DNA from 3 places in the Erwinia magellanica genome. Region 2 is predicted to be linked to each of the others. Evidence: riboswitches for the same ligand, from Rfam matches in the RefSeq annotation. Region 2 holds a riboswitch; each other region holds the start of a gene.

What was found. Region 2 has a riboswitch for thiamine pyrophosphate ahead of thiM (hydroxyethylthiazole kinase). Riboswitches for the same ligand answer to the same signal wherever they lie in the genome.
Region 1: it holds a riboswitch for thiamine pyrophosphate, as region 2 does, so the genes downstream of both, thiB (thiamine ABC transporter substrate binding subunit) here and thiM (hydroxyethylthiazole kinase) in region 2, are expected to answer to the same signal.
Region 3: it holds a riboswitch for thiamine pyrophosphate, as region 2 does, so the genes downstream of both, thiC (phosphomethylpyrimidine synthase ThiC) here and thiM (hydroxyethylthiazole kinase) in region 2, are expected to answer to the same signal.

What each region holds. Positions count from the first base shown of each region.
Region 1 covers NZ_JBCHVC010000003.1:141,425-144,700, reverse strand. The annotation lists gene thiP (thiamine/thiamine pyrophosphate ABC transporter permease ThiP) at 1-716, opposite strand, end outside; gene thiB (thiamine ABC transporter substrate binding subunit) at 692-1,675, opposite strand; TPP riboswitch at 1,717-1,823, opposite strand; gene sgrR (HTH-type transcriptional regulator SgrR) at 1,859-3,276, opposite strand, start outside.
Region 2 covers NZ_JBCHVC010000001.1:467,156-470,431, forward strand. The annotation lists gene AAH450_RS02130 (hypothetical protein) at 1-94, opposite strand, end outside; gene AAH450_RS02135 (hypothetical protein) at 105-878, opposite strand; TPP riboswitch at 1,592-1,688, shown strand; gene thiM (hydroxyethylthiazole kinase) at 1,724-2,509, shown strand; gene thiD (bifunctional hydroxymethylpyrimidine kinase/phosphomethylpyrimidine kinase) at 2,506-3,276, shown strand, end outside.
Region 3 covers NZ_JBCHVC010000010.1:19,456-22,731, reverse strand. The annotation lists gene hemE (uroporphyrinogen decarboxylase) at 1-131, opposite strand, end outside; gene nudC (NAD(+) diphosphatase) at 172-945, opposite strand; gene rsd (sigma D regulator) at 1,027-1,533, shown strand; TPP riboswitch at 1,655-1,755, shown strand; gene thiC (phosphomethylpyrimidine synthase ThiC) at 1,844-3,276, shown strand, end outside.

The DNA.
Region 1 (3,276 bases), on a different contig from region 2:
TCGTAATCAAAATTCAGCGCCTGGAAAATAGCCAGTTCAATGGTGGTGGCCTGGGGGCCGCCGCCCAGCGACAGCACGGTAGCAAAACTGGCAAAGCAAAGCATAAAGACCAGCGCGCTCGCAGGCAGGATCTGCCGCCGCAGCCAGGGCCACTCCACCACGCTGAAATGGTTCCAGCCCCGCATGCCCAGCTGCGCAGCCAGCTGACGCTGCCCGACAGGGATCTGCTCCAGCGCCTGCAAAAGCAGACGGGTAGCCAGAGGCAGATTAAAGAAGATATGCGCCAGCAGAATGCCTTGCAGGCCGTAAGGGGTAAAAGTGTACGGAATGCCCAGTAATGCGCAGAGATCCGCCAGCCAGCCAGTACGCCCGTAGACGCTGAGAAGACCAAAGACCGCCACCAGCACTGGCAGCACCAGCGTCATTGCGCAAAGCCGCAGCAGCGTCTCTCTGCCGGGAAAGCGTCGACGATAAAGCGCGCGGGCAAGGGGGATGGCAGGCCCCACCGCCAGCATGGCGGAAAGCAACGCCTGCCAGAAAGAGAAACGCAGCACGTGCCAGAGATAGTCATCCTGCCAGAGGGCACCCGGATCGATCTCCGGTGCGCTGCCCCAGAGCGCAGCAAAGGCCAGCAGGGCCACAGCCACCAGCAGCGAGGCTGCCAGCGTGCCGGGCACCAGCCAGCCGGCAATCAGCGGCTGACGGCGCGTTGCCATGCATTAATCCATTGGCTGCGCTGGCTGGCGACTTCTTGCGGCGTGTACTGTAGCGAGAGGGCGGGCACAGTTAACGTATCAAACCCGGCAGGCAGCGTACTTTTGACCACAGGATACATCCAGTTACCGGTTGGAATGCTCTGCTGGAACGGCTTTTCCAGCATAAATTTCATAAACTTCTGCGCCAGTTCAGGCTGCCTGCTGGCCTTGAGCTGCCCGGCTACCTCTACCTGCAAGTAGTGACCTTCACTGAAGTCAGCGGCCGCATACTGCGCTTTTTTCTCTTCAATCAGATGATAAGCCGGAGAAGTGGTGTAGCTCAGCACCATATCACCTTCCCCTTTGAGGAACAGGCCGTAAGCCTCGCTCCATCCTTTGGTCACGGTGACCGTTTTCTTCGCCAGCTTCTGCCAGGCTTCCGGCGTCTGGTCGCCAAATACTTTCTGCATCCACAGCAGCAGCCCCAGGCCTGGGGTACTGGTGCGGGGATCTTCATAAATCACCTTGATTGGGCGATCGGTTTCGATCAGCTCCTTCAGGCTTTTGGGCGGGTTTTGCAGTTTAGTTTTGTCATAGATGAAGGCGAACCAGCCATAGTCGTAAGGCACGAAGGTTTTATCATGCCAGCCGCCCGGCAGGGTTGTCTGGCTGGTATCCACCTGGCTTTGCGTAAACAGGCCGGTTTTCTCTGCGGCATCCAGCAGATTATTATCCAGACCCAGCACCACATCCGCTTTACTCTTCTTTCCTTCCATCCGCAGACGGTTCAGCAGCGAAACGCCATCTTCCAGCGCAACATATTTCAGTTCGCAGCCGCAGTTGGCTTCAAAGGCTTTTTTAATGGCGGGGCCAGGACCCCAGTCGGCAGAAAAGGAGTCGTAGGTATAAACGGTTAAAACGGGTTTCGCCGCGAAAACGGGCGCGCTGAGCAGCAGCAGAGGCAGTACTTTTTTTAACACTTTGCGTTCCTTAAAGGTGAGAGGTCGCAAAGGATCTGAGTGGGCAACACACTCTCAAATCCCTACGCCGGCATTATCCGGATCAGGTTCGACGGGTCTGTCTCAGCATTAGCGATGAAACACCGCTAACGCACCCCGTTGAGAACGGTTCATTCTAGTGATTTCCCGGCTTTAGCGAAAGCCTCATGATTCCGGCGGCGCAAACCAGGCAGATTTAAAGTCAAACCAGCCGAGGGTATTCATCCTGACGCCGCGCATGCTGCGCTGGCCTTCCAGCAGCAGCCAGTGGTGGAACAGCGGATGCAGGGTCCAGGTGTTGATAAGCTGCTGACTCCACTCTGCCAGCGGCAGTTTCTGCTCACGCCAGCGCCTGGCATCCTGCTGCCAGTCCAGCGTTACGCAGTGATGAATCAGCGGAATTTCATACAGCAGCGCAAACAGGGAAAACTCCAGCGGCAGCGTGAAGTTGGCGCTGCCAAGCCAGATATCGCTTTCCGCTTCGCCACGGTGCCAGATATCATAATCTACCTGCCGGGTTATCAGCTCCACGCCCTGTTCCGCCAGCAGAGGACGCAGCGCATTGGCAATGCCCTGATGCTCAACGTGGTCGTTATACCAGGTCAGGGTCAGCGTGGTCAGTCCGGCGGGTTTAGCTGGCGTATTTACCTCCCGACGATGATGCCAGCGCGGCAGGAGTCCCCAGGCAGGAAACCAGTAGCGCTGGTAGCCGGGACCCGCCTGGTTCAGCAGGGCGATAGGGTTGAAAAGCATGCTGACCCAGCGTCGCACCTCTTCATTCCGCCCCAGGGAAGAGCGCTGGTCAAACAGTAAAAAATAGCACCCTTCCTCCAGGCGGCTCTCTTCTGATTTCTCCTCCAGGCTGCTGCCCTCCAGCTTCACGCCGGAATAGACCAGCTCTTCACTGATTTCCGGTAAGACCCAGATATTGACCTCATCGATCAGCGCGCGGAAGCCGAAATAGTCATCAAAAGCCTGGATCCTGAGCTGGGAAGGCTGATTGCGTACCACGGCATAGGGGCCGGTTCCTACTGGCTGTCGGGCGAAATCTGGCAGGGATTGCCACTCTCGCGGCAGGATCATGGCGCTGACGCTACCCAACAGCCAGGGCAGCCAGTTATCGGGCTGATGCAGGGTAATATCCAGCGTCCAGGGCGCTGAAGAGGTGATCTTATCGAAATGAGAAAACAGCGGCTGGGGTTTTAAACGCTCAAGCGTGGCGATGATATCGTCCGTTTCCAGTTCACGGCCATGATGAAAATGGATAGCGGGGCGCAGGTAGAAGCGCCAGTGCAGCGGTGTGATCGGCTGCCAGTGGTGGGCGATATCGGGTTCGATTTCCCCATTTTCCTCGTTTATTCGCGTCAGGCTGCTGAAAATCTGCCGGGCCAGGTGCGTTTCCGAGCGCCGTAACGGCGTGCCGGGTGCCAGATTAAGCAGCGACCGATAATAGAGCACGCGGAGGATATGCTTTCCCTGGCGAAAACTGCGGCCAAGATGAGAGAGCAGCATGCTTCTGACCGCTTTTTTATCGCCAACCAGCGGTACCAGCTGGTCGATAAGATCGTTTTCCAGCAGCACTT
Region 2 (3,276 bases):
CAACAAAAGGCTTCTCTATTTTTCCAGCAGGAGTCACAGCGAATGATTTAATTGAAGCACATAGTAGAAGTACTGCAATTGAATATTTTTTCACTTTCATTCCCTTATTGAATATTGACACTTAAAACTTCGCCAGTATTAGCATTGAACGTACAGGAGTACTCCACGTTTTTAAATGCACCAAAACCATTTTGAGCCTGTGCCCGATGTCCGTAGAGAGTGAATAACTTCCTGTTTTTGTCATACCAACCATATGAAGAGAACTTAGGTTGAGTAATTCCATCAGTCCATTTAAATTGATATCGTACTGACTTTTCGACTGCAATCTTACACGCATAATCCCCACCCTCATGTTTCGATGCGTAGCAATAAGCATCTTCAAAACATTTAGCCTTTTCTTGTTTTTCCTTTTGTTCTTTCTCTGCTGCAAGTACTGCATCTTGAGCCGCCTTTTCTTCTGCTTTAATTCTTTGCTCTTCTGCAAATTTGGCATAATCAGCAATATTTGTAATATTATTTTCACGAGCAATGGCAAACTCTTTACCGTCCTTAAAACCCAATTTTTCGGCTCTGGATTCATCGCTCGAAGATCTGGCAATACTTGCGACAATAGCGAGCAGTACTATCAGTACCGGGATCGTATAATGATTAATAAATTTGTAAGGTAAGTACTTCGCTTTCAGGGTTCCAAATGTCAGTACTGCCCAGCCTATAGCGATAATACCCGCCCCAAGCTGGCAAATTCCGGCAATCAAAAGCATCACTACTGACCAAAAACCAGTACCAGCGGCAAAAATATCACCAAATTTTTCCAGTGCTGCCAGGCAAAGGAATATTCCCCAAATTGCATAACCTCCCAATACTGCGACTTTCTTCACTGTTCTGTATCTCCTGTACATAGTTTAAGACCAAATAACATGCACTTAAAGCAATTATTTGCAGGCAGAAAGGATACCATGCACACCCCAAATGATCGATTAAAACGATCAATAAATGAATATCAATCGATATAATCTATTAATGGCTATTAATCCTCGCTAAATCAATAGGTGAAAACGATCAGTACTCTTTCAGTACTGAACCAGAATCAGGAGAACAGGCACAGAATGCCGCTTAAAGGCACTTAAAGAGCCTTTGGAGGGCTTTTGTCGCTTATGATTAGAGGAAGTACTGTTTTTAGATGGAATCGACTACTGGGGCTTCCTGTGCGTTTTGTCGGAAACCCCAACATAGGGGGATTGATCGGATCGGGTTTCGCTCCGCTCTGTGCAGTACGATTATGTCTGTGAGTGGAGCTATACAGAAATTATGTAAGCACTCGAATAATAAGGGGTTATGTACTAATGACAGGTGTAAAAAAGCGATTTGCTTCTCTCTGCCAGTTACCGCAGGGAACGCAGGGAACGCAGCGGAAGAAGTAAATTCAGCGAACAGTACTCGCTTGTCGGGTACTGCTTAATTGCTTTATCTATATATAACAATTAGATAGCTATCAAGTACTCAGTACAGCGTGAAAATGTAATATTCATAAGATCAATCTTGTATCAGCACGTGACTTGGCTTAACCTACTAATTGATAAAGAAATGTAATCTACATGACTCGGGGTGCCCTTCTTTGTGAAGGCTGAGAAAAACCCGTCGAACCTGATCTGGATAATGCCAGCGTAGGGAAGTCAGATGCCTGACCGCATCGCCTTCTTGATCGCCGGTTGGGAGCTTTATTATGATCCAACCTCACACCTTCACGGCGGCAGACGCCGTCGCCTCTCTCGATCTTTTCCGCGAAAAATCGCACCTGATCCACTGCCTCACCAACGATGTGGTGCAAACCTTTACTGCCAATGTTCTGCTGGCGCTGGGCGCATCACCGGCGATGGTGATCGATCCTCAAGAAGCAGAACAGTTCAGCGCCATTGCGGATGCGGTGCTGATAAATGTGGGGACGCTGACCCACTCCCGAAGCCACGCCATGCTGGCGGCAGTGAAAGCGGCAGGCCAGGCGCAGCGCCCCTGGACGCTGGACCCGGTAGCCGTCGGGGCGCTGACGTTTCGTAGCGACTTCTGCCAGCAACTGCTGGAGTACCGGCCTGCGGCCATTCGGGGTAACGCCTCTGAAATCATGGCTCTGGCAAGGCAGGCGGTGACAGGACGCGGGGTAGACAGCCTTCATCACTCCTCCGCAGCGCTGGAAGCGGCTTCGCTGCTCGCTTTGTCTACGGGCGCGATCGTCGCGGTGACAGGCGAAACGGATTATGTTACCGATGGCGCACACGTGATGGCGATCCCCGGCGGTTCAGCACTGATGACGCGTGTGGTGGGAACCGGCTGCGCCCTTTCAGCCGTGGTGGCTGGCTTCACGGCACTGCCTGGCGACAGGTTGGTGCACGTTGCCAGTGCCTGCCGGGTGATGAGCCTGGCGGGAGAGCGGGCAGCGAGTGCCGCCAGCGGGCCTGGCAGTTTTGTTCCTCTGTTCCTCGACCAGCTCTACAGTCTGGAGGTGCAGGCATGAAGCGCATCAATGCCTTAACCATAGCAGGCACCGATCCGAGTGGCGGCGCAGGCATTCAGGCCGACCTGAAAACCTTTTCGGCACTTGGCGTCTACGGTACCAGCGTGATCACTGCGCTGGTGGCGCAGAATACGCAGGGCGTGCAGTCGGTCTACCGCATCGAGCCAGATTTTGTCGCTGCTCAGCTTACCTCTGTGCTGAGTGATGTCCGCATCGACAGCGTGAAAATCGGTATGCTGGCGGAAGGCGATATCGTTGAGGCGGTGGCCGCAGGCCTGAAGTCAGCTGCCGTGCCCTGGATTGTGCTGGATACGGTGATGCTGGCAAAAAGTGGCGATCCTCTGCTCTCTTCCCAGGCGGTGAGTACGCTCCGGGAGATCCTGCTGCCTCAGGTTTCACTGATCACGCCCAATCTGCCCGAAGCCGCCGCCCTGCTGGAGTGTGACCCGGCGCAAACGGAAGAGGAGATGCGGCAGCAGGGCAGGGCCTTACTGGCGCTGGGCTGCAAAGCCGTGCTGATGAAAGGGGGCCATCTCAGCAATGAGGAAAGCCCGGACTGGCTCTTTACGCGTCAGCAAGAGCTGCGTTTTACTGCGCCCCGCGTAGCCACTAAACATACCCACGGCACAGGCTGTACTCTGTCGGCAGCGCTGGCGGCGCTTATACCACGGCACGGTAACTGGGCGACTACAGTGCAGGAGGCGAAAAGCTGGTTACAGGGCGCGTTAGAACAGGCCGACTCGCTGGAAGTGGGTAAAGGCATTGGC
Region 3 (3,276 bases), on a different contig from region 2:
CCGGCAACGGCGCGGGTGGCTTTGTACTCTGGCAGATAGCGACCGGCCTGACGCATCATCCACACAGGTGTGACATCAACAGGCTGGCGCAGCAGGGCACGCAGATAACGATCGTTCTTCAGTTCACTCATCTTTAAAGGCTCTCTCAAATTCAGGCGCGCAGTATAGCATTCATTCCGCTTCGGCGCGGCAGAGGGCAACGGTATCCTCAATCAGCCGGCGTGCTACCGTTCCGGCTGGCGGCAAGTGCGGCAGGGCATCAAAGCGATACCAGCCCGCATCCAGCAGCTCTTTCGGGTCGATCTGGATCTCGCCGCTGTCATAATCGGCCATAAAGGCCATCATCAGCGACTGCGGGAATGGCCAGGGCTGTGAAGAGACATAGCGCAAATTTTTCACTTTAATGCCGCTCTCTTCCATCACTTCACGCGCGACGGTCTCTTCCAGCGTCTCGCCAACTTCAACAAAACCTGCCAGTACCGTATAGATTCCGTTACGGTGTTTGGTGTGCTGGGCCAGCAAAATCTCTTCACCCCGGCGAATGGCAACAATGATGCAGGGGGCAATTTGCGGGTAGTAACGCTGGCGGCAATGCTGGCAAAGGCAGGCTCTTTCCGTTTTGCTGTGATGCATCTTATGGCCGCAGTAGCCGCACCATTTGTGGGATCGATAAAACTCCGCCAGCTGGATCCCTTTACCCGCCAGCTGGAAAAGCCCGACATCCTGGTCGAGGATCTGCCGTAAAGATCCCATCTCCTGGGGGCGGTTTTCACAGATCAGATAAACAGGATCCCCCTGCCACTCACCAAGCAAAGATCCTGTAGATCCCACCAGCCCATTTTCTTCTGCGTTACCGTAGGGTAATTGACCTTTGGGCAGCCAAAGTTTATGTTCATGACTGACAACCCACCAGCCAACGTCTAAGCTTGAAATCTCACGTTGCATAAATTTGCTCATCCTCAACATGCAGAATTTTGAAGTACTGGATTGGGGCTAGACAGAAATATTACTTACCTGGAGTCACACATGCTTAACCAGTTAGAAGTCCTTACCGCGCGCGTTGGCGGATGTAGCGACCTGGTAGACTTCTGTCTGCGCTCCCGCAGGCAGCTGCTGATTGCCTATTATCATCTGGTTGGCATCAAGCCTAACAAGGAATCGCTGACTACGCTCGACGAAAACGCACTGGACAATTTCTGCCAGGGCCTGGTCGATTATCTTTCCACTGGCCATTTCACCGTCTACGAACGCTTTATCGAAGAGTTGGAAGGCAGCGAGCAGCTGGCTAAAGCGGCGATTATCTACCCTTCGCTACAGGCCAACACTGAAACAATTATGCGGGTTTACGACACGCATCTGGAAGGCGCTATCGACCATGATAACTGTCTGGAATTCCAGAACGCCCTGTCTGAAGTCGGGGAAGCCCTGGAAGCCCGCTTTACGCTGGAAGATAAGTTTATTCAGCTGGCGCTGGAAAAAAGCGCAGATAAACCGGTAGCCGCTAACGATGGCGCGCTGGCTCGTCCGGCGTAAACGTTATCAGTTTGTAAAAGCCTTGTAGTTTTAAAAAAGCCCCTCTATGCTGAAGGGGCACTACAAGGTGAGGTTACTTTTTCACCAACCCTGTTTTGTCGGACGCGTGAGTCCGGCAAAATTCTTCTTGTCGGAGTGCCCTTAGGGGCTGAGACCGTTTATTCGGGATCCGCGGAACCTGATCAGGTTAGTACCTGCGAAGGGAACAAGAGTAAACATTCAGTGACGGTGTGGATCCGTACGTTTTCACACCCTGCGCTTACTCCTCCGAACTCCAGGCAAGCACATTCCCTTTTTTCAGGAACGCGCTATGTCTACCAGTAAAAAACCAACCCGTCGTGAACAGCGTGCAGAAGCACAGCAATTTATCGATTCCCTTCAGGGCACCGCCTTCCCTGACTCCAGACGTATCTGGCTAAACGGATCGCGCGAAGATATTCGCGTACCGATGCGCGAGATCCAGCTCAGCCCGACCCAAACCGGCGGCAGCAAAGATAAGCCCCTGTTCGAAGCCAACGAGCCGGTGCCGGTGTATGACACCGCTGGCCCCTATGGCGATCCTGAAGCGAAAATTGATGTACACCGCGGGCTGGCCCGTTTGCGTCAGGCGTGGATTAACGAACGCGGTGACACGCAACCCATCGGGCAGCTCAGTTCTGTTTATACACAGCAACGGCTGGCGGATGAAGGGCTGGATCATCTTCGTTTTGAACATCTTCCCCACCCTCGCAAGGCGCTGGCTGGCCGCTGCGTCACCCAACTTCATTACGCTCGTCTGGGTATCATCACGCCGGAGATGGAATTTATTGCTCTGCGCGAAAATATGGGGCGCGAACGCATCCGTGGCGAGGTGCTGTTACAACAGCATCCCGGCAACAGCTTTGGTGCCAGCCTGCCCGAAAATATCACCCCTGAGTTTGTTCGTCAGGAAGTGGCCGCCGGACGCGCCATTATCCCCGCCAATATCAACCACCCGGAATCTGAGCCGATGATTATCGGCCGTAATTTTCTGGTGAAAATCAACGCCAATATCGGTAATTCCGCCGTCAGCTCCTCTATCGAAGAGGAGGTGGAGAAGCTGGTGTGGTCAGCGCGCTGGGGTGCCGACACGGTGATGGATCTCTCTACTGGCCGGAATATTCACGAGACTCGCGAATGGATATTGCGTAACAGTCCGGTACCCATTGGCACCGTCCCGATCTATCAGGCGCTGGAAAAGGTGAATGGCGTGGCGGAAAATCTCACCTGGGAGATCTTCCGCGACACGCTGCTGGAGCAGGCTGAACAGGGGGTGGACTACTTCACCATCCACGCTGGTGTCCTGCTGCGCTATGTCCCGATGACCGCAAAGCGCCTGACCGGGATTGTTTCACGCGGCGGCTCGATCATGGCGAAATGGTGCCTTTCGCATCATAAAGAGAGTTTCCTGTATGAGCACTTCCGCGAGATCTGCGAGCTGTGCGCAGCCTATGACGTTTCGCTGTCGCTGGGCGATGGTCTGCGTCCCGGCTCTGTTCAGGACGCCAACGACGAGGCGCAATTTGCGGAGCTGCATACCCTGGGCGAACTGACCAAAATCGCCTGGGAGTATGACGTGCAGGTGATGATTGAAGGCCCTGGTCACGTGCCGATGCAGATGATCCGCCGCAACATGACAGAACAGCTGAAGCATTGTCATGAAGCGCCCTTCTATACCCTTGGCCCGCTGACTACGGATATCGCGCCGGGCTACGATCACATCAC